Regions from separate parts of the Hafnia sp. CBA7124 genome, predicted to be linked through region 2. Evidence: predicted binding sites of a transcription regulator. Region 2 holds the regulator's gene; each other region holds the start of a gene.

Evidence for each region. Region 2 encodes Fur, which represses iron uptake genes when iron is present. Its sites were predicted from a motif close to ATAATAATGAGAACNACTATCAA; they were not measured.
Region 1: the regulator Fur is predicted to act here: its motif matches at 4,925-4,947, upstream of CPY98_RS06540 (Nramp family divalent metal transporter).
Region 3: the regulator Fur is predicted to act here: its motif matches at 3,730-3,752, upstream of feoA (ferrous iron transporter A).

What each region holds. Positions count from the first base shown of each region.
Region 1 is NZ_AP017469.1:1,397,393-1,405,160, forward strand. It holds tRNA gene CPY98_RS06495 (tRNA-Val) at 15-90, opposite strand; tRNA gene CPY98_RS06500 (tRNA-Val) at 146-221, opposite strand; gene gltX (glutamate--tRNA ligase) at 496-1,911, shown strand; gene CPY98_RS06510 (putative DNA-binding transcriptional regulator) at 2,053-2,241, opposite strand; gene CPY98_RS06515 (DNA-binding protein) at 2,267-2,665, opposite strand; tRNA gene CPY98_RS06525 (tRNA-Ala) at 2,930-3,005, shown strand; tRNA gene CPY98_RS06530 (tRNA-Ala) at 3,092-3,167, shown strand; gene CPY98_RS06535 (NupC/NupG family nucleoside CNT transporter) at 3,404-4,606, opposite strand; gene CPY98_RS06540 (Nramp family divalent metal transporter) at 5,024-6,259, shown strand; gene CPY98_RS06545 (DUF2502 domain-containing protein) at 6,337-6,753, opposite strand; gene CPY98_RS06550 (sugar O-acetyltransferase) at 6,972-7,514, shown strand; gene mgrA (L-glyceraldehyde 3-phosphate reductase) at 7,511-7,768, opposite strand, start outside.
Region 2 is NZ_AP017469.1:1,213,774-1,221,541, forward strand. It holds gene chiP (chitoporin) at 213-1,598, shown strand; gene chiQ (ChiQ/YbfN family lipoprotein) at 1,656-1,985, shown strand; gene CPY98_RS05670 (beta-N-acetylhexosaminidase) at 2,005-4,677, shown strand; gene fur (ferric iron uptake transcriptional regulator) at 4,947-5,396, opposite strand; gene fldA (flavodoxin FldA) at 5,716-6,243, opposite strand; gene ybfE (LexA regulated protein) at 6,365-6,640, opposite strand; gene ybfF (esterase) at 6,911-7,681, opposite strand.
Region 3 is NZ_AP017469.1:4,220,612-4,228,379, reverse strand. It holds gene CPY98_RS19215 (FeoC-like transcriptional regulator) at 571-819, opposite strand; gene feoB (Fe(2+) transporter permease subunit FeoB) at 856-3,174, opposite strand; gene feoA (ferrous iron transporter A) at 3,289-3,573, opposite strand; gene CPY98_RS19200 (Tex family protein) at 4,265-6,601, opposite strand; gene greB (transcription elongation factor GreB) at 6,706-7,182, opposite strand; gene ompR (two-component system response regulator OmpR) at 7,539-7,768, shown strand, end outside.

The sequences.
Region 1 (7,768 bases), 180 kb from region 2:
TCACTCTAAATGAGTGGTGGGTGATGACGGGATCGAACCGCCGACCCCCTCCTTGTAAGGGAGGTGCTCTCCCAGCTGAGCTAATCACCCAGTCTGAAACCTGTCGTTACTCATGTACTTCACACTGCGGGAACACTCTAAAGAGTGGTGGGTGATGACGGGATCGAACCGCCGACCCCCTCCTTGTAAGGGAGGTGCTCTCCCAGCTGAGCTAATCACCCCCGCTGTGTGGAGTCGCATTATAGGGAGCGCCCGAAAATGGTCAACGCTTTTTTCAAGAAAAAATGCTGTTCGTTGGAAAAATAGTCAAGATGTCTTATACATAGACAGCAATGAGAACTTTTTAAGCACATTTTGCAATAAGCTCTCTAACTATAGACGTAACGGCGTTGAGGAATCGGGGCGTAATGGTAGAATGCTGCCTACTTATTAGTAATAGAAAGCAGGCCACATTCCTCTAATGTGGGTCATTGCGTAATAAAGGCCACGTTTCACATGAAAATCAAAACTCGTTTTGCACCTAGCCCAACGGGCTACCTGCACGTAGGTGGTGCGCGTACCGCACTTTATTCTTGGTTGTTCGCCCGCCACGCCGGCGGTGAATTTGTTCTTCGTATTGAAGATACCGATCTTGAGCGTTCAACTCAGGAAGCCATCGACGCCATCATGGATGGTATGAACTGGCTGAATCTCGATTGGGATGAGGGTCCGTACTACCAGACCAAACGTTTTGATCGTTATAACCATGTGATCGATCAGATGTTAGAGCAGGGCACCGCCTATAAATGCTACTGCTCTAAAGAACGTCTGGAAGAGCTGCGTGAAACGCAAATGGCTAACGGTGAGAAGCCTCGTTACGATGGCCGTTGCCGTCATAGCCATGAACATCACGCTGACGACGAGCCGCACGTCGTGCGTTTCCTGAACCCTCAGGAAGGCTCCGTTATCTTTGATGATAAAATTCGTGGCCCAATTGAATTCAGTAACCAAGAACTGGACGATCTGATTATCCGTCGTACCGATGGTTCTCCGACCTATAACTTCTGCGTTGTGATCGATGACTGGGATATGGAAATCACTCACGTTATCCGTGGTGAAGACCATATCAATAACACGCCGCGTCAGATCAACATTCTGAAAGCGTTAGGTGCTCCGGTTCCTGAATACGCACACGTGTCGATGATTCTAGGCGATGACGGTAAAAAATTGTCTAAGCGTCATGGTGCGGTTGGTGTAATGCAGTATCGCGATGACGGCTATCTGCCAGAAGCGTTGCTGAACTATTTAGTGCGCTTGGGCTGGTCTCACGGCGACCAAGAAATCTTCAGCATCGATGAAATGAAAGAGTTCTTCACGCTTGATGACATCAGCAAGTCAGCAAGTGCGTTCAACACTGAAAAACTACAGTGGCTGAATCATCACTACATCAACACGATGGCGCCAGAATATGTGGCTATTCATCTGGCATGGCATATCCATGAAGCGGGTTATGAAACGCGCAATGGTCCACAGCTGGTTGAAATTGTTAAGTTGCTGGCTGAGCGCTGCAAAACTCTGAAAGAAATGGCCGCTCAGGCGCGTTATTTCTACGAAGATTTTGCTGAGTTTGATGCTGATGCGGCGAAAAAACACCTGCGCCCTGTCGCGCGTCAGCCGTTAGAACTGGTACGTTCTAAGCTGGCGGCAATTACTGACTGGACCGCTGAAAATATCCACCATGCTATCCAAGGCACTGCGGATGAGTTGGAAGTAGGCATGGGCAAGGTTGGTATGCCACTGCGTGTGGCTGTTACCGGCGCAGGCCAATCACCTGGCGTGGATGTGACCGTACATGCGATTGGTCAGCAGCGTTCACTGAAGCGTATTGACATGGCTCTGGCATTTATTGCCGAGCGTGAAGCGCAGCAATAAGCCTATTAGCTTATTCTTATACAAGAAAAACCGGCTTTTGCCGGTTTTTCTTTATCTAGAACAAGCTCTTTGTCATTCACATCTTTTTCTATACCTCGAACTATAAGAGCAATTTCGATTTCTAAATCGCTTTTCTATATTTTAGCTGTCGTTGGCATGTAAGCATTGCAGCAGGGTATTTATCCCCTCGCGCATAGTAAAATCGGTGAGGAATATCTGTTCGTCTTGGCTCATCTGATGAAAGATATTTATCCAAGCTTTATCTGGTGAGGAGGTAATTGCGGTACTCTTAAGCACTTCTTTGGCGGTAAACCAGTCCTTTTTTTTCATTATGATATCCTATCTTTCGAGAGCGTTATGAGACTGAATTTATGGTGTTATTTTGATCGTAAAGACTGGTCTGTGACTGCAGAGGCTCTAAGCAGCCCAAGAGTGCGTTAATGCCTCGGCGCATGATAAAACGCGTTAGCTGCTCGCGCTCGTCTTCCGTCAACTGATAATAGATTGCACTCCATGCTTTTTCTGCTTTAGGAAGATCAGTCAAATAAAACGATGACTCTTCGTTTGCTAGCAGCGCAGACACAACTTCATCAGGAAAACTGCTGATATGGTATTCGAGTGCTTTACCTTGCACGCCACTACGCTTCTGTTTGCGCCATCCTTCCGATTTTGCTCTTTGGTTTATGGCTTGTGGCGTAGTGGGAAAACCAGCGATTCCAACCAACTCTTTTGCTGCATACCATTCCTTGTTCATATTTCTTCCTTTGCTTACTAAAAAACACTGTCGTATGTATTACCCAAAATAGTTACATATCTAGCTAATAGAATACAGTGAGTGAAGCTATAAAATAGCTTTAGCATTCCTAAAGATTGGATTGTTTTCAGCTTCAATTTGTCGATAAATTTCGCTGAGTTGGCGGCTTTTTCAGCGTTTAGATTAAGAAAAACATTTAGCCGTTGACAGTATTTGTGAGGTTTCATATCATGCGCCCCGTTAACGCGATTTAGCGTCAGCGTTGGGGCTATAGCTCAGCTGGGAGAGCGCTTGCATGGCATGCAAGAGGTCAGCGGTTCGATCCCGCTTAGCTCCACCAACCTTTTCTCAGACTGGTTGGTCGTTATTATAAGCTTTAGAAATAAGCTTGAAAGAAGCACAACCACTTCTCGTAGTTTACGTTGTGGGGCTATAGCTCAGCTGGGAGAGCGCTTGCATGGCATGCAAGAGGTCAGCGGTTCGATCCCGCTTAGCTCCACCAAAATTTGAAAAGCCGACAGAAATGTCGGCTTTTTGCTTTTCAGCATTTCGTACTGAAATTCTTTTCTCTTTCCGTTCGCTGGTTTCAACTCTTTCACTATCGATTCAATAAACGCCCTACATAATAGCCCTGTAAGCACCGCTACGGACTTTTCTGTAAAAAGAGATGTCATTGGGTAACGGGCAATAAAAAAGGCGCCTAAGCGCCTTTTAGCCAATCAGAATTAACCTAACGTATTACAGGAACAGACCTGCAATTGACGCAGACAAAATACTGACCAGTGTAGAACCGTAAACTAGTTTCAGACCGAAGCGAGCAACCACGTTTCCTTGGTGTTCGTTCAGGCCTTTGATGGCGCCTGCGACGATACCGATAGAAGAGAAGTTAGCGAAGGAAACCAAGAACACAGACAGAATGCCCAGTGAACGAGGAGACAGTTCGGTTGCAATCTTCTGCAGGTCAATCATGGCAACGAATTCGTTAGAAACCAGCTTGGTTGCCATGATGCTACCAACGTTCAGCGCTTCGTGGCTTGGTACGCCCATTACCCATGCAAATGGATAGAAGACATAGCCCAGCAGTCTCTGGAAAGTCATGCCGTCAACGTGGAACAGCGCGAAGACCCATTCGGTCAGGCCGTTCAACGCAGCAATCAGCGCGATGAAACCAATCAGCATAGCGGAAACGATAATCGCAACTTTGAAACCAGCCAGAATATATTCACCTAGCATTTCAAAGAAGCTCTGACCTTCGTGGGTGTTTTTCAGCTGGATGTCAGCCTCACCTTCCACAGAATAAGGGTTAATCAGGGACAGTACGATAAAGGTACTGAACATGTTTAACACCAATGCGGCTACCACAAATTTGGCATCCAGCATGGTCATGTATGCACCAACGATGGACATAGAAACGGTAGACATCGCCGTTGCTGCCATGGTGTACATACGTTTTTCAGACATTTTGCCCAGAACATCTTTGTACGCAATGAAGTTCTCAGACTGACCCAGAATCAGCGAGCTCACGGCATTGAAAGATTCCAGCTTACCCATGCCGTTGATTTTAGACAGCACGGTACCAATTGCGCGGATGATAACCGGCAATATGCGAATGTGCTGAAGAATACCAATCAGAGCAGAGATAAAGACGATTGGGCACAGTACGTTCAGGAAGAAGAAGGCCAGACCTTTGTCACTCATGTTACCGAAGACGAAGTTGGTACCTTCTGCCGCATATTTGAGCAGCGTTTCGAAGAACCCAGAGAAACCCTTCACGAAGCCCAAACCAATGTTGGAGTTCAGGAAGAAGTAAGCCAGCAGGATTTCAACGACTAACAACTGAACAATGAAGCGCACGCGAATGCTTTTGCGATCGCGGCTAACGAGCAGGGCAAGTACCGCTACCACCGCAAGGGCTAAAACAAAATGCAAAATAGGGGACATACAGTGCTCCAAATTATGAGGCAGGCTAAATTTCGCAGCACATTCTATGTAACGGCACAGGTAAAAACGAGACTTAGGTTGCAAATATTGAAATTGTTATAACGTAAATCAAGAAAAAAGTTAGAAAAGTAACAAAAAGCCCCCAAGGACCATGTTGATGAAAGTTTGAGAAGTTGTGATATTATTATTAAACACCATAGTTCGCTTATTGGGAAGAAATGCCAGAAGCGGTGATGGTCGCGTGTTTAAGTGCTGAAAGCGCCTTGTCAGACTCCACAAGCAAACGGCCTATCGAACGGATAGGCAGTATCGTTCAAGTTGATATTGATAATCATTATCACTTATACAATAATGGAGTTAATCACGAAGTTTAGGTCACAAATTGTTAGTGTGACTATAGGTGTTAAGGTGGCTGGTATGCTTGATTCACGTGTTGCAGAAACAACTCCTCCTGCGTCGCGGAAGATAAAACTTTCGCTGATGGGACCCGCCTTTATCGCCGCCATCGGCTATATCGATCCCGGTAACTTTGCGACTAATATTCAGGCCGGTGCGTCATACGGCTACAAGCTGCTGTGGGTCGTTGTATGGGCCAACTTCATGGCCATGCTTATCCAGCTGCTTTCCGCAAAACTTGGCATCGCTACCGGTAAAAATCTAGCGGAACATATTCGCGATCGCTTTCCACGTCCGGCGGTTTGGGCTTATTGGGTTCAGGCTGAAATCATTGCCATGGCGACCGACTTGGCTGAGTTTATCGGGGCCGCGATTGGCTTCAAGTTATTGCTGGGTTGTACGTTGTTGGAAGGGGCGGTTTTAACCGGTATTGCCACTTTCTTGATCCTGACGCTACAACGCCGTGGACAGAAACCGCTTGAGCTGGTTATCGGTGGCTTGCTGCTTTTTGTTGCTGCGGCCTATATCGTGGAGCTGGTATTTTCTCAGCCAAGCGTTGCTCAGCTCGCGCACGGAATGTTGGTTCCGGATTTACCCACTCACGAAGCGGTATTTTTGGCAGCCGGTGTGTTAGGCGCAACGATCATGCCGCATGTGATTTACCTGCATTCGTCTCTGACACAAACGTCTGCATCGTTGGGGACCAAGGCCGAACGTTACTCTTCCACTAAACTCGACGTTGCCATTGCAATGACCATTGCCGGCTTTGTTAACCTTGCGATGATGGCAACCGCAGCGGCAGCGTTTCATTTTAGCGGTCACAGTGGAATTGCAGAGCTGGACCAAGCTTATTTAACGCTAAAACCGCTGCTAGGTAATGCTGCCGCCACTATTTTTGGTTTGAGCCTAGTCGCTGCCGGTTTGTCTTCTACCGTGGTGGGAACCTTGGCGGGTCAGGTGGTTATGCAGGGCTTTGTGCGCTTTTACATTCCGCTCTGGGTGCGCCGAGTGGTGACCATGCTGCCTTCTTTCATCGTGATTATGGCCGGGCTGGATGCGACCCGTATTCTATTGTTAAGTCAGGTGCTGTTGAGCTTTGGTATTGCTTTGGCATTGGTGCCGCTGCTGCGCTTCACCGGCAATAAAGAACTGATGGGCGAGATGGTGAACGGACGTACCGTTCAGGCGCTGGGTAAAGTGATTGTGGTCGTGGTCGTCGGACTCAACTTCTACCTGCTGGTGAGTATGTTGTTTTAGGGCTTAGAAGATTTGTTTTTAGAATATTTATAGAAAAGCAGGTTCATTTTCGTGAACCTGCTTTTTTTATTCAGTCATTAGTGATGGCCATGCCCGTGGCCACGATCGTCGTGGTCATGGCGGTCGTGTTTTTTATAGTGACCATAATGGTTGCCACGGTCATGATGCTTATATTTGTTTTTATGGTCATAGCGGTAATACTTCCCGCCGCGTGAATAGTAGTTTTTCTGCCACCAGTTGTGGTCACGCCAGCGGCCACCATCCCAGTAATAGCCGCGAGGACTGCGGTCACCAACCCAATGGCCTTGATGATTGCGCCACCAGTTTTGATCGCGCCAGTCATAGCCATCCCAGTAATTCCCTCGCTGATCGCGGTCACCAAGGTGCAAGCTCACGCCGGGAAGTAAATCAATATCAGCGGACGTAGCCTGTGCAACGCCCAGAGGCATCAGGCTACAAAAAGCAAAAATAACTGCAGCGATACGCAGGTTCATGTTTTTCTCCTTTACGGGGAAGGACGTTGGTTGGCATCATCTTCAATGAACAACACATAACGCCGTCATTCCTTTATGTGAGCTGATATTAGCATTGTGAATGTGATGACAATGTGGAGAAATGGGGTAATCCGCTGTTAATCGCGACGTTTGAGATTATTCTGGCGACCTCGCCAAGTTAAGGAGCAGTAGACGTGAGCAAAAGTGAAAAACAGAAGATGATTGAGGGTGAAAACTACTACTCGTCAGATCCTGAGTTAGTGGCCGATCGACTACGCGCGATTGATTTATGTTTCCACTTTAACCATACCTTGCCGTCGCAGCAGCAGATGCGCAAAGAGCTGCTGGAAGCGCTGTTGCCGAATGTGGATAAGCTGGCTGAGATCACCGGGCCGTTCTTTTGCGACTACGGCTACAACATTAAAATTGGGCAGCGATTTTACGCCAATACGGATCTGACCATTTTGGACATCGCACCTGTGACTATCGGCGATGACGTGATGTTCGCCCCCCATGTGCAACTCTATACCGCGGCACATCCTACCCATCCTGAACAGCGAATTTCAGGCATTGAGTTTGGTAAGCCGATTACGATTGGCAACAAAGTGTGGATTGGCGGCGGGGTGATTGTATGTCCGGGCGTTACCATCGGTGACGGTTCTGTGATTGGTGCCGGAAGCGTGGTCACGAAAGATATCCCGCCGCGCGTTGTTGCAGCGGGAAATCCATGTCGTGTACTGCGTTCGGTTGATGAAGATTAACTGGCCAGAATCATTTCGATAGCGCTGAGCTCTTCGGCGCTAAAATGTCGGTTTTCTAGCATGCCGACGGCATCTTCAATTTGGCTGATACGGCTTGCGCCAATCAGTACCGATGTCACGCGATCGCCACGTAGCACCCAGGCCAGCGCCATTTGCGACAGTTTTTGCCCTCGCGCCAACGCCATCTCATTAAGCTGCTTAATTTTCTCCAGCTTCTGCTCAGTAATGGCTTCAGGTTTTAAAAATTGGCTGTG
Region 2 (7,768 bases):
ACATTAAAATATGTGCACTAGCTCAAGAATTGACACAATTGTTTTACTTTTCATTTGATAATTCGCGTCGCGAAAAATAGTCTAAGACGGTAGATGAGCAATTGAGCTATTCACTCTACTACGAATTAACTTTTCCCCATTTTAGGGGTTTTGCGTCCTAGACAGGTGAACGTCGAGGGTCGCGTTTTTCAAAGTCAAAGAGGATCGATTTTATGGTTACGCATCGTTTGAAGCGCAACGCGCTAACGCTCGCCATAACTGGGGTGTTGTTGGGTAGTGGTTTTTATGCAATGCCAGAAGCTAAGGCTGAAGGTTTTGTTGATGATTCAACGCTGACGGGGGGTATTTACTACTGGCAACGTGAGCGTGACCGTAAAGATGTCACCACTGGAAACTACGAAACCAACCTGAATCATTCCACGTGGAACGCCAACCTAGATTTCTCATCCGGCTATGCAGCCGACATGTTTGGTATTGATGTTGCCGCATTTACCGCAATCGAAATGGCAGAGAACCATGATAGCGGGCATCCAAACGAAATTGCCTTCTCCTCGAAAAACAAAGGCTACGACGAAGACTACTCGGGTGATAAGAGTGGCATAAGCCTTTACAAAGCTGCTGCGAAATTTAAGTACGGCCCCGTCTGGGCGCGTGCGGGCTACATTCAGCCAACGGGCCAAACTTTACTGGCGCCACACTGGAGCTTTATGCCGGGTACCTATCAAGGTGCTGAGGCCGGTGCAAACTTTGACTACGGTGATGCAGGAGCGCTGAGCTTCTCCTACATGTGGACCGACAAATATAAAGCGCCATGGCATACCGAAGTTGATGGCTTCTATCAAAACGACAAAAAAACCGGCGTTTCTTATCTGCACTCATTGGGTGCCAAGTATGACTTCAAAAACGATTTCATACTGGAAGCGGCCTTTGGTCAGGCTGAAGGTTATGTCGATCAATACTTTGCAAAAGGTTCCTACAAGTTTGATGTCGCGGGTAATCCGATGACAACCAGCTACCAATTTTATGGCACCCGCGATCGCGTACATGACGGCGGTGTGAATGATATTTATGACGGAACCGCATGGTTGCAAGCGCTGACGTTAGGCTACAAAGTTGGGCAGTTCGACTTCCGCTTGGAAGGTACTTACGTTAAAGCGGAAGGTAATCAGGGCTATTTCTTACAGCGTATGACTCCAACCTACGCCTCTTCAAACGGTCGCTTGGACATTTGGTGGGACAACCGCTCTGACTTCAACGCCAACGGTGAAAAAGCCATTTTCGGCGGCGTGATGTATGACCTGAGCAAGTGGGATCTGCCGGGCTTCGCCATCGGTGGTTCTTATGTTTACGCATGGGATGCGAAACCAAGCACTGACCCGCAGTACGATCAAAGCCAGCGCGTGAAAGAAAGCGCCTACAGCCTGGATGCGATGTACACCATTCAGGACGGCCGCGCGAAAGGCACGCTGTTCAAACTGCACTTCACTCAGTACGACAACCATTCAGACAACCCAAGCTGGGGCGGCGGTTACGGCAACATGTTCCAAGACGAACGTGATGTTAAGTTCATCGTTATCGCACCGTTCACCATTTTCTAAGCCAAAGATTCTGCATGTTTAACTAAGCATGCAGAGTCATTTTGACGAGATAAAAACATGAAAAAAATTCTATTGGTTGTCGCTGCCGTTGTTGGATTAAGTGCCTGTGTGCAGCAATCTACTGCCCCTCAAGAAGATGCAAAGTTAAAACAAGCCTACAGCAACTGCATTAATACCGCTGAAGGTAACCCAGATAAAATTTCAGCCTGTCAGTCGGTGTTGGAAGTGCTGAAGCAAAGTAAAACGCATCAGGCCTTTGCCGAAAAGGAAAGCGTACGCGTATTTGATTACCAAAATTGTATTCAGGCGGCTAAAACCGGTGCTGGAGATAATTACCAGCAGGCCTGTAACAAAGTTTGGCAGGAAATTCGCAGCAACAATAACTGATTAAGGATGGGGCTTTAGGATGAGCAAATTTAAATTGAACACGTTGGCCGTTGCCGTTTCTGCACTGGGCATGCTCGGTTTTTCCGCAGCAAGCCAGGCAGATCAGCAAATCGTTGACCAACTGAGTCAGTTAAAAGTTAACGTGAAAGTCACCGACAACCGCGCGGCAGAGAACGGCGTCGATTGTGCCGCGCTGGGCGCTGACTGGGCATCGTGTAACCAATCGGTCATCACGCTAACCAGCGATAGTGATATTAAAGGCAATGACTGGGCGATCTATTTCCATAACCCACGTCAGGTTCTGGACGTGAAAAGCGATCAGTTCAAAATTACGTTTGTGACCGGTGACCTGCACAAAATTGAACCCACCGATAAATTTAAAGGGTTTACCGCCGGTCAATCGGTGGAAATTCCGCTGATTGGTGAATACTGGCAGTTGTTTGAAAGTGACATTATGCCGCGTTGGTACGTCACTTCTCAGGATGCTAAACCTAAGGTGATTGCCAGCACCGATACGGAAGATCTACGTCAGTTTGTGACGCCGTTTGCGGGCGATCTGTGGAAGCGCACCAAAGACGATAAAAATGTTCTGATGGTGCCTGAAACTCGCTTCGACAAAAACGCCGATGTGAAAGAGCTGCCAGCGCAGAGCCTGCGTGGCCAAATTATGCCAACGCCGATGGAAGTGAAAATCCATCAGCAGGACGTTGACCTCAGTAAAGGCGTTGCGCTGGATCTTACCGTTCTGAACAGCGCCACGGCAGAAGCCGCACAGCAGCGTTTCGCGCTGTTAGGTGTGAAAAACGATGCCAAAGGCTATCCAATCAAAACGGTGATTGCGGTTAATAACTTCAAAGGCGACTTAGCGGTTCCGGGGGCTTACGAGCTGAAGATCGGGCCAAAGGGGGCTGAAGTCATTGGTTACGATCAGGCTGGCGTTTTCTACGGCTTACAGTCCATCCTTTCTCTGGTGCCAAGCGATGGCAGCATGAAGATTGCAACCTTAGATGCGAAAGACGCGCCGCGTTTCCAATACCGTGGCATCTTCTTGGACATCGGGCGTAACTTCCATTCCAAAGAAGCGGTACACCGCCTGCTAGACCAGATGGCGGCGTACAAGATGAACAAATTCCACTTCCATCTGACCGATGACGAAGGCTGGCGTATTGAGATCCCTGGCCTGCCAGAGCTTATCGATGTGGGCTCAAAACGCTGCCACGATCTGAGCGAGAAAGAGTGCCTGCTACCACAGCTAGGCTCAGGACCTGATGCTAACAATAATGGTTCTGGCCATCTGTCTCGCGCTGAATATATCGATATCGTGAAATATGCTCAGGCACGTCAGATCGAAGTAATCCCTGAAATCGATATGCCTGCGCATGCTCGTGCGGCGGTGATTTCGATGGAAGCGCGTTATGACAAACTGAAAGCCGCTGGTGACGAGAAGGGCGCTAACGAATTCCGTTTGGTTGATCCTACGGATACGTCAAACACCACGTCTGTGCAGTTCTATGATCGTAAGAGCTATTTGAACCCATGCTTAGATTCCTCTAAGCGCTTTGTCGATAAAGTGATCGGCGAAGTGGCGCAGATGCACAAAGAGGCGGGGCAGCCATTAACCACGTGGCACTTCGGCGGTGATGAAGCTAAGAATATCCGCTTAGGGCCGGGTTATCAGGATAAGAATGGCAAGATTGAGCCGGGCAAAGGCATTATCGATCAGAGCAAAGAGGATAAGCCATGGGCGCAGTCTCAGGTTTGCCAGACCCTAATTAAGAGCGGCAAAGTGGAAGATATGGAGCATCTCCCAAGCCACTTTGCGATTGAAGTCAGCCAGATCGTCAATAAGCACGGCATTGAAAAAATGCAGGCGTGGCAGGATGGCCTGAAGGATGCCAAAGACGCGAAGGCATTTGCCACCAAGCGCGTGGGTGTTAACTTCTGGGATACGCTCTATTGGGGCGGTTTTGATACCGTAAACGACTGGGCGAACAAAGGCTATGAAGTGACGGTTTCTAACCCAGACTACGTCTACATGGATTTCCCGTATGAGGTGAATCCACAGGAAAATGGCTACTACTGGGGAACTCGCTTTAACGATGAGCGTAAGATCTTCAGTTTCGCGCCAGACAACATGCCACAGAATGCGGAAACTTCCGTAGACCGTGACGGCAATTTCTTTACCGCGAAAAGCGATAAGCCATGGCCGGGCGTTTATGGACTCTCAGCGCAGCTGTGGAGTGAAACCACGCGCACCGACGAAATGATGGAGTATAAAATTTATCCTCGCGTTATGACGGTGGCGGAGCGCGGATGGCATCGCGCGGGTTGGGAGCAGGACTACAAAGCGGGCCGTGAATATAAAGGCGGAGAAACCGACTTGGTCGACAAAAAATCTCTGCTGAGTGATTGGCAGCGCTTTGCCAACCTGATGGGACAGCGTGAGCTGGCGAAAATGGATAAAGCTGGTGTGGAATATCGCCTGCCGGTTCCTGGAGCAAAAGTTGTGGGCGGGAAACTGGAAGCCAACATTGCGCTGCCAGGGTTGGGGATTGAATACTCCGTAGACGGTGGCAAGCAGTGGCAGCGTTATGATGCTAAAGCTCAACCAACCGTTTCTGGCGACGTTCAAATTCGTTCAGTAAGCCCAGACGGCAAGCGCTATAGCCGCGTAGAACCGGTACAGGCGTGATATCGAGATAGGTACGCAAGGTATTCTCTGCTCCGGTGGGGTAGGGAATGCCGCAATAACGTATTAACGCAGTGATTTTTAATACCGTTTCATCATCATTATTGTTGCTATGGTACCTGCCGAAGCCATATGAGTGATTTAGTTGTGAGTTGCTTAGCCCCCTGCCTGAGGGGCTTTTTTTTGTCTGTTTTTCGACGAGAAAACGAAGATGGTGGATTTCAGGCAATAAAAAAGCGACCCTCAGGTCGCCTCATTACACTCGCGAGCGCTTACTCTCTGCCATCGTGCAGACTTTCGTCTTCGCGGCAATCACCTTCAGCGCAGTGGCCATACAGGTACAGGCTGTGGTTGGTCAGTTGGATACCATATTTTTTAGCGATTTCGTGCTGACGCTTTTCGATGGAGTCGTCGCTAAATTCGATCACTTTACCGCAGTCTAAGCAGATCAGATGATCATGGTGATGCTGTTGAGTCAGTTCAAATACGGATTTTCCGCCTTCAAAATTGTGACGAGTCACAATTCCAGCGTCGTCGAACTGGTTCAGTACACGGTAAACGGTGGCTAAGCCGATTTCTTCACCCATATCGATCAGCTTCTTATACAGATCTTCTGCGCTGACGTGGTGGCAAGTTGGATCTTGCAGAACTTCCAGAATCTTAAGACGCGGAAGCGTGACTTTAAGTCCAGCCTTCTTTAAAGCAGTGTTGTTATCTGTCATTCGGATTCTGTCCCGTTACTTAGCTCGAAGACGTTTAGGATAGCCTGCATTTGCTGCCTACGTTGCCCTAATTGTCACCGAACTGAAAATATAATTGAGATTCATTATAAGGCTGATGGCGGTAAATGGAAACCGCAGTGTGTTAACAACTTGGACGGAATTACAAGGTGGAAATAAAACGTAACACACTGACAAATATGTAACTCTGCTGGTGGCGGGGGCTAGAGCGGGAAAAATGAGTTACATAGATGTTGCAAGTTGCTTTCGCCAATCGCTGAAATACCCGCTGACTTATGCAGTCAGCGGGCACAATTTCAGATTAGCCAGCCAGCTCAGCCAAGCTCATCTCTTCGGAAATTTGTTTCACCCACGCATCAACACGCGTTGCGGTGAGTTCAGGCTGGCGATCTTCGTCAATAGCCAAACCAACGAAGGTTTTGTCATCAACCAGCGCTTTAGACGCTTCAAAATGGTAACCCGCCGTTGGCCAGTGACCAACGATAGTCGCGCCGCGTGGCTCGATCAAATCACGGATGGTGCCCATAGCGTCGCAGAAGTACTCTGCATAGTCTTCTTGGTCGCCGCAGCCAAACAGAGCAACCAGTTTACCGTTGAAGTCGATCTCTTCCAGAGAAGGGAAGAAATCATCCCAGTCACACTGAGCTTCACCGTAATACCACGTTGGGATGCCAAGCAGAAGAATATCGAATGCTTCGATGTCTTCTTTGCTGCTTTTGGCAATGTCATGAACTTCAGCAACGTCTTTTCCGAGTTGCTTTTGGATCATCTTAGCGATGTTTTCCGTGTTGCCCGTGTCGCTGCCAAAGAAAATGCCTACGATTGCCATGTCGCGTTTATACCTTTTATATCAAATAATTAAACTAGAATCTTGAGAAAGACCAGTACGTACTTTACGCACTATAGCACTTTAAACCGTATCGATTTGTCGTCATTGTGTGCTGGTGGCGTTAAGATTTTAAAATCTGATTGAGTAAAATTTGTTCAATCAATTCACTGCGGCTAATGTTTTGTTCCTGAGCCAAACGATTCAGCATTTCAACCGCTTCTTCGTTAATCTTTAGCTCGACGCGACGCAGTCCTTTCACTTTATCGCGGCGCAGTTGGTTGCGTTTGTTAATTCTTAGCTGTTCATCCCGAGATAACGGGTTAGTTTTCGGGCGACCCGGACGACGTTCATCTGCGAACAGATCCAGAGTCGTGCGGTCCGTTTGTTCTTTGGCCATATCAGGTAGCGGTACTACAAGGAGAATTTTGAATCTGCGTAACGAATCAGATCATGATTAACATACTAGGGCCATTCACCCTTTACCGGCACTATCCTTGAACAGCAAAACTGCCTGCCAGAATAATAGCGCGCCATAATACCCCAGCGCCCCCAGCTGCGACAATCCTTAATCTTACTTACCTCACTGATGAATGGTGATTTTTTCTACAGTGAGGCTGTCGTTAAGATTAAGTTAGGTCGTGAAGGCGACAAAATTAAGCTGTTTGACTTATTCATCGCTGTCGAGAAAACGGTGCAGCGTGCGTAGCACCAGCTCTGGCTTTTCTGCATGCAGCCAGTGGCCCGTACCGGCTACCACGTGAGCTTTAGCATGAGGAAACTGGCGCGCAATGGCGGCGCGATGAATATCTTGGATGTAGGGCGATAAGCCACCTTTGATAAACATCGCAGGGCCTTGGTAAGGCGTTACTTCTTGCCAGCCCACGATATTTTCGTATTGCTCCCACAGAACGGGCACGTTAAATAGCCATTCGCCCTCCTGAAAAGATTTCAGTAAAAACTGTATTACACCTTCTTCTTGGATGTAGCTGCGCATGATTTCAGCGGCCTCTTGGCGACGCGTCAGCCGTGCATCCGTCACTGCGTTGATAGCTGCAAAAATCGTATCGTGACGACGAACCTGATAGTCAACGGGCGCAATGTCCAGCAAGGCAAGGCGGCGAATACGCTCGGGGGCAAGTGCAGCTAACGTCATCGCGGCTTTTCCGCCCATTGAGTGCCCAATGACATCCAACTGCGGTAACGAAAGATCGTCGATCAACGCCAGTAAATCTTCGGCCATCGCGGCATAATCCATGCGCTCTGAGCGCGGCGAGTGGCCATGATTGCGCATATCAACCTGAATCACACGGCGATCGCTGCGCAAGTCTCGGCCCAATACGCCAAGATTATCCAGACTGCCGAATAAACCGTGGATCAATAATGCCGGTGGAAACTGGGCTTGCTGGGCTGGAATATGTTCGCGGTAGTTGAGTTTCATATCGTTAGGTCTATTCGTGGTGTCTATTCGCGGGCTTCATGCGCTAAACATGCGGCAACGGAGTGCGACAAATCTTATGTTGTAACA
Region 3 (7,768 bases), 1.6 Mb from region 2:
GTGAAAATCTCGGGTGCCTTTATTAGAGTGGTGAAGGTTTTCGTCCGCCCATGAGCAAATACGGCTCTATGAAACCGCTGGCGTAGGCGTCCGACGAGAGGTTGCCAGCGCGCAACCTCTTGACTCTCGCGTTTTTTACCGAGCCGTTTGTCCGACCGGTCTCGGAGCGTACATCCTTTACGCCCTCAACCTGCCACCAGCATCCCTGCTGGCGGCTCTAAAATGCATTCTTTAAACATAAAAAAGCAAAAGACATTTTTGTCTTCTTATCTTTTTAGTTTATTTCTCTATTTTTCTTTTAATAGTTTAAGTCTTGGTAGGAAGAGCCGCCGGTACAGGGATGTACCGGCGGAGTTTGGGGCGCCCTGGATGGGCGATACCAAACCGGAGCGGAGATGGCGTCACGGATAAAAAGCGCGAGGATTGAAGGGGCGCGCGCTGGCGCCCCTCATCGGACGCCTTCGACTTAGTTTGTATATGAATACCGTTACTGATAGGCGGTCGAAACCTTACATCGTGATTACATAAAGAATAGGCGAACGAAACCTTACACCACAAGCTCATAGACATTCAGTGAACATTTTTCGCCTGATACACCACCATCTCACAGTTCTTACTGGTTTCAGGGCAGCCTTTGCAACTGCCGCTGACACAACCGTTGTCGATATCATCGACCTTTTCCACACAACCCATTTGCTCTAAGCGTTGTAGCATCGCCAGCACCATGGCTGGCGATCCGTTGACTTCGCGGCAGAGCTGGTTGAGTTCGATACGGCCATGTAGGGCCACCGTATCGCGTACTTTTAACAGGCTTGCCATATGTCGTCCTCTTTGCTCAATGACGCGTAGCTGCCACTAGTGGCAGCTACCTTTTCCGGTATCGCAGCAGCATTCGCTGGCCGGATCATTGACTAAGCGTACGGTCACACGGTCGCGTGAGCGGCGTAGTGCAACTAACACCAGCGCATTGAATATCACCACCGCTGCAATCGTGATTGAGCTGTACTGCGGATGAGAGGCGAAATTAGCCACCTGATAGAACACGGCTGCCAGTGAGTAGGCGACGTTGAGTCCCCACAGAATGGAGAAGGTCATCCAGCCACGGCTGCTTTCACGCGCAATCGCACCCATTACCGATACGCAAGGTACATACAGCAGCACGAAGATCAGATAAGCATAGGCGGCGCTGGCGCTGCCGAATTTGCTGCCCATCACGCCCATGGAGCCAGATTCCATTTCGCCGTCGCCTTTGCTGGCTTCAATTGGGTTAGCAAACACGCTTAGGCTGAAGGTGTCTTTCAGGCTCTGCCAAGTTTCACCAACTGCACCTTCAAGTCCACCAATCAAGCTGTATGCGGCTGGATCAAACTCCTCTTCATGGATTTGCTCAGCGGTATACAGGGTATTCAACGTCCCCACGACCACTTCTTTCGCCATCGCACCGGTCACTAAACCAACGGTAGCCTGCCAGTTGTCGCTATGCACGCCGATCGGTTTCAGCAACGGTGTCATCACTTTACTCACTGAAGCCAGCGCTGAGTCGTTGATGCTATCAACGGCTTTACCACTAAAGGAGAAGCTATTGAGCGCGCCAATGAAAATACTGACGATGATGATGACTTTACCGGCGCGCATCACGAAGCCTTTCAGGCGCTGCCAAGTTTGCAGTAGCAGGCTTTTCAGGTGTGGTACGTGATAAACCGGCAGTTCCATCACGAACGGTGAGGCTTCGCCACGCATGATTGTGTGTTTGAGCATCAGTCCGGTCAGAATCGCCATCACAATGCCGAGCATATATAGCGAGAAGACGACCAGTGCGCCGCCCTGACCAAAGAATGCGGCAGAGAAGACGGCAAAAATGGCCAAGCGTGCGCCGCAGGACATGAACGGTGCCATCAATACGGTGATTAAGCGTTCACGAGGTGCATCCAGAGTACGAGCACCCATCACGGAAGGCACGTTGCAGCCAAAGCCAACGATTAAAGGAACGAATGATTTACCCGGCAAGCCCAACGCCTGCATCATGCGGTCGACCACGAAGGCGGCACGCGCCATGTAGCCGGAATCCTCAAGGAAGGAGAGGAACAGGTACATCATGCCGATTTGTGGCACGAGCGGCAGCACGGTGTTGATACCGCCACCGATCCCTTGAGCAAGGAAAATGGTTAGCCATTCCGGGAAGCGCAGGGTGTATCCAACCCATTGTAAACCCTGAATAAATATGGTTGATGAACCCACATCAAACAGCGGCTGAAGTGCGCCACCGATGTTGATCGCCAGAACGAACATCACATACATCACCAGCAGAAAAATAGGTATTCCCAGCCATCGGTTAAGAATGATGCGGTCCAGTTTTTCCGTCAAAATATTCGGCAGTGCGGTGGCCGTGTTGCTCACAGAATCACAGATATCGGTGATGCTTTTATAGCGTGAGTCAGCAATGATAAGCGCCGGATCTTCGTTAAGGGTGCGCTTTAGCGTTTCCTGAACTTCTGGCAGGATTTTCAACGCATTACTGGCGCGAGTGGAGCTATAGATGTCTCCTTCGAGCAGTTGCAATGCCAGCCAACGACGTTGCTGAACGGCAAGCGTATCCGGCATGGCCTGAGACAGGCGATCGACCTGACCCAACAGCAGCGGCGGATATTCAACCAATGCTTCAACTGCGCAGGTTGGAGGCAAATCAATGGCTTTTTTCAGCTCGGCGATTCCGTTGGCGCGCGTGGATACTAAAGGAATGACCGGGCAACCAAGGCGTTTGGACAGCGCATCAATATCAATATCAATTTTCTGGCTGCGAGCAATGTCCAGCATGTTCAGTGCAATGATGCACGGGATACCCAGCTCAAGCAGCTGCAAAGTCAGATAGAGGTTGCGTTCTAGGTTAGATGCATCAACCACGTTGATGATTAAATCAGCGTCGCCGCTCAGGATGTAGTGACAAGCAATCTGCTCGTCCAGCGACGTTTGCTCAGAAATTGTGGTCAGGGAGTAAGTTCCTGGTAGATCTACCAGTTTGACCTGATTTTCTAGGGTAGAAAAATGGCCTTCCTTGCGCTCCACGGTGACGCCAGCCCAGTTACCTACGCGCTGCCTAGCGCCCGTAAGCTGGTTGAATAACGTGGTTTTTCCCGAGTTGGGGTTACCGATTAACCCGATGGTGAGCTGTTTCATAATCCAACATTGTATAAGAAGAGTTTGTCGTCGACGACAAGACCACAGGCCGTACTGTCGCCATCCCTAAAAATGGCTGCTGGTAAAAGGTCAGCAGCAAAGTGAGTCGTTTATTTATGCGCCGCTAGCGGTAATCTGTGAGGTGACGACGTGAGTCTGATTGGCGTCTGCCTGAGCGATTGGCTCAATCATCAATAACTCCAGATCTTTTTTACGCAGCACAAGGCTGACGCGGCGAGACTTCACCTCAATGGGATCGCCTAGCGGTGCAATACGTACCACGCTAAATGGAGAACCAGGCAAAAAACCCAGAGAAAGTAATTTCTGACGATAGGCAGGGCTAATTAAAGGCGAGAAGCCAATGATTTTATATTGGTGGCCCGGAAGAAGCTGATGCATAAAAAACCTTCTTACATTCGGTAATTTGCTACGAGGAAACACTCGGGTCTGAAGTTTATAGGTCAGACAGGAGAACCGGATTATCTTTATCCTTGGCGATAGCGCCGTGCATTCTAGATAGGTGATGCAAGTTGGCAACAGAGAATGCGTAAAATAATAATATTGAGAATTATTATTATAATCACAGGGCAAAAACCGCCGAGTTCATACTGAAGTGTGTTTCCAGTGCTCTCGGCGTTTCAACTATGATTCGGTCCTTATTATGCCGTTTTAGCACTATTTTTCAGCTATCGCAAATGAGAATCATTGGTTAAAACGGTTAAGGATTTGTTCTTATTTTCATGATTTATGCGTTTGAATTAAGGCGATATACAAAGCATATATTCAATATATTTGATGGAATCAATAGCAAATGTAGGGGTAAGCGGCGATTTGAGAATTAATAACGGCGGTTTGACTGCGTGGCGGGAATATTTGTGCGTTAATAAAACTGAGTTTCGAAATATTAACGGTGTTAAAAATTACGCTTTAAAAATAAATCCATTAACTATTTATTTTCAATGCAGATACATATGCATTTGAACTTTACGTGTGTAATTGCAATGAATACTCATTTAGATTTGTAAATTGTGATGCATCTCACTTTCCCTCGCGATATTGGCGAGGGAAAGGAGATTGGCTTATTGCGCGGTTAACGCTTCATTTTGCCAAAGGCGGCGGCGAGCGCGTCGCCCATTGCGCTGTTATTACCGCTGTCAGGTTTTTTGTCATTTCTCGCTTGGCGAGCCTGATTGTTCGCCGGACGTTGACGATCTGGCGTGCGTTCTGTGCTGCTGCGACGCGAACCGCTTTCGCCAGGTTGCTCGTCTAAACGCATCGTCAATGCAATACGTTTACGCTGCAGATCGACTTCCATCACTTTGACCTTAACAATGTCGCCAGCTTTCACGACTTTATGCGGGTCATCGACAAACTTATCCGCCAGTGAAGAAATATGCACCAGACCATCTTGGTGGACGCCGATATCAACGAAGGCACCAAAGTTGGTGACGTTGGTGACCGAGCCTTCCAGAATCATCCCCAGCTGCAGGTCGTTCATGGTTTCAACGCCGTCGGCAAAGGTCGCGGTTTTGAACTCAGGGCGCGGATCGCGTCCTGGTTTTTCCAGTTCCTTAATGATATCGGTGACCGTTGGCACACCAAAACGCTCGTCGGTAAACTCGCTGGCTTTCAGACCGCGTAGCTCCGTTGGATTGCCCATCAATTCCTGTAGGCTTTGGCGTGTGGCTGCCAAAATACGCTCAACGATAGGGTAGGCTTCCGGGTGAACGGTTGATGCATCCAGCGGATTATCGCCGTGGTTAATACGCAGGAAGCCAGCGCACTGCTCGAACGCTTTAGGGCCTAAACGGCTGACTTTCAACAGCTGCTCACGGTTGCTGAAGCGGCCATTTTCGTCACGCCATCCGACGATATTTTGCGCCATCAAACGTGTGAGTCCTGCAACGCGAGCCAACAATGGAACCGATGCGGTGTTGAGATCGACGCCAACGGCGTTCACGCAGTCTTCTACAACGGCATCCAGTTTTCGTGCCAACTGGGTTTGGCTAACGTCGTGCTGATACTGACCAACCCCGATTGATTTCGGATCGATTTTCACCAGCTCAGCCAGTGGATCTTGCAGACGGCGGGCGATAGATACCGCTCCGCGGATCGACACATCCAAGTCTGGGAATTCTTGCGCAGCGAGCTCAGACGCGGAATAAACGGATGCGCCCGCTTCGCTGACGATAACTTTTTGGCCTTTAACTTCAGGGAACTGGCGCTGAACATCTAAATAGAAGCGCTCAGTTTCGCGAGATGCGGTGCCATTACCAATCGCCACCAGTTCCACGTTGTGTTTGATACACAGCGCTGCTACTGAGGCGGCGGCTTTTGCGGCCTGTCCGGTGTGTGGATAAATGGTATCTGTTGCGACGAGTTTACCCGTGCCGTCAACCACGGCCACTTTAACGCCGGTACGTAAACCAGGATCGAGGCCCATAGTTGCTCGCATACCTGCCGGAGCAGCCATAAGCAGGTCGTGCATGTTGCGGGCGAAAACGTTAATGGCTTCATCTTCGGCACGTTCGCGCAAGGTGCCCATCAGCTCAGTTTCAAGATGCAGCAACACTTTGATACGCCAAGTCCAGTTCACCACCGCTTTGCGCCAAGCATCAGCCGGTGCATTGTTTAGGCGTAAACCTAAATGATCGATAATGATTTGTTCGCAATAGCTTTCGCGTGGGGCTTGTTCAAACTGAGGATCGGCGTTCAGGGAGAGTTGTAATACTCCCTCGTTGCGGCCTCGGAACATCGCCAGTGCGCGGTGGGAAGGCACATTGGCAATTGGCTCGTGATGGTCGAAGTAGTCACGGAATTTCGCCCCTTCTTCCTCTTTGCCTTCGACCACTTTGGACACCAGATGAGCATTTTTCCAGAGATAGTTACGCACTTTAGCCAGCAGTGCGGCATCCTCAGAGAAACGCTCCATCAGAATATAGCGAGCACCATCGAGCGCCGCTTTGGTGTCGGCAACGCCTTTATCGGCATCAACGTAGCGGGCGGCCAGCGTGTCAGGATCTTGCTGCGGGTCTTGCCACAGCGAATCGGCCAGCGGCTCAAGACCTGCTTCAATCGCGATTTGCCCACGGGTGCGGCGCTTAGGCTTGTAGGGAAGATATAAATCTTCCAGCTCGGTTTTGCTCATGGTGCCGTTGATGGCACCGGCAAGCTGCTCGGTCAGTTTGCCCTGATCGTCGATAGATTTCAGAATGGTGGCGCGACGTTCTTCCAACTCGCGCAGATACCCTAAGCGGGTTTCTAACTGGCGTAGCTGGGTATCATCTAAACCGCCGGTAACTTCTTTACGGTAGCGAGCAATAAAAGGGACGGTGTTCCCTTCGTCCAAGAGGCGAATGGCTGAATCAACCTGCTCTGGTCGCGCTTGCAGTTCACTCGCAATAATGCGGCTCAATGAATCATTCATAGAATCAGTATGTCCGTAAGTTTAAAAATTATGGGCAAGTATATACTTTTTGATGCATAAACATGCCAGTTCAAGGGGCCGCGAAGCGCTCGGATAATGCCGAATTATGCTTTCGGATAGTCAATCTCATTGATGTACCACACCGCTTCACCTACCGGCGTGGTCACGGTAACCGCATCGCCAACCTCTTTTTTTAGCAACGCGCGCGCCATCGGTGAGTCGATAGAGATATAGTCTTTTTGGCCGAAAATTTCATCGTAGCCAACGATACGAAAACGCTTAATAACGCCTTCATCATTTTCGACTTCTACCCATGCACCGAAGAAGACCTTTCCATCCTGCTGCGGTGAATAATCAACGATACGCAGTTGCTCAAGGCATTTGGTGAGATAGCGGACTCGACGGTCGATTTCGCGTAGGCGCTTTTTGTTATATTGATAGTCTGCGTTTTCGCTGCGGTCACCGAGGCTGGCTGCCCATGTCACTTTCTTTGTCACTTCAGGACGCTCTTCGCGCCACAAATAATCTAGCTCCTGCTTGAGCTTTTCGTAGCCGCCGCGTGTAATCAGTTGCGTTTTCATTCTTTGCTGCCCTGTAAAACACATGAAAAAGAAGTCGAGGTATTCATTTCTGCCTGTATGAGGCGGGGATGGAACGTTATATCACGAATCGTAAGATTACAATTCGCGGCGAGAAGCTTCATCTGGCGATGCTAATTTGATCGCATTTTGCGATAAATTTTGTGATAAAAAGTGTAATAACTGCCCGTAAGCATAAGATAAATAACCTTTGTAACAATTTAGGCTAGAATATAAACCATTATCTGCTGTCTCAATTGCCACAGTTTCTGAACAATAGGCATCCTTAAAAAGATCGCTTTAATTATATCGGCTCAGCGTGTCGGGCATACCGCCTTTGGCGCCTTTGGGAGTACACCATGCAAGAGAACTACAAGATTTTAGTTGTTGATGACGACATGCGCCTACGTGCGTTGTTAGAGCGTTACCTGACCGAACAGGGTTTTCAGGTGCGCAGTGTCGCCAACGCCGAGCAAATGGATCGCTTGCTAACCCGTGAATCTTTCCACCTGATGGTGCTGGATTTAATGCTACCGGGCGAAGATGGTTTGTCTATCTGCCGCCGTCTGCGCAGCCAAAGCAACCCAAT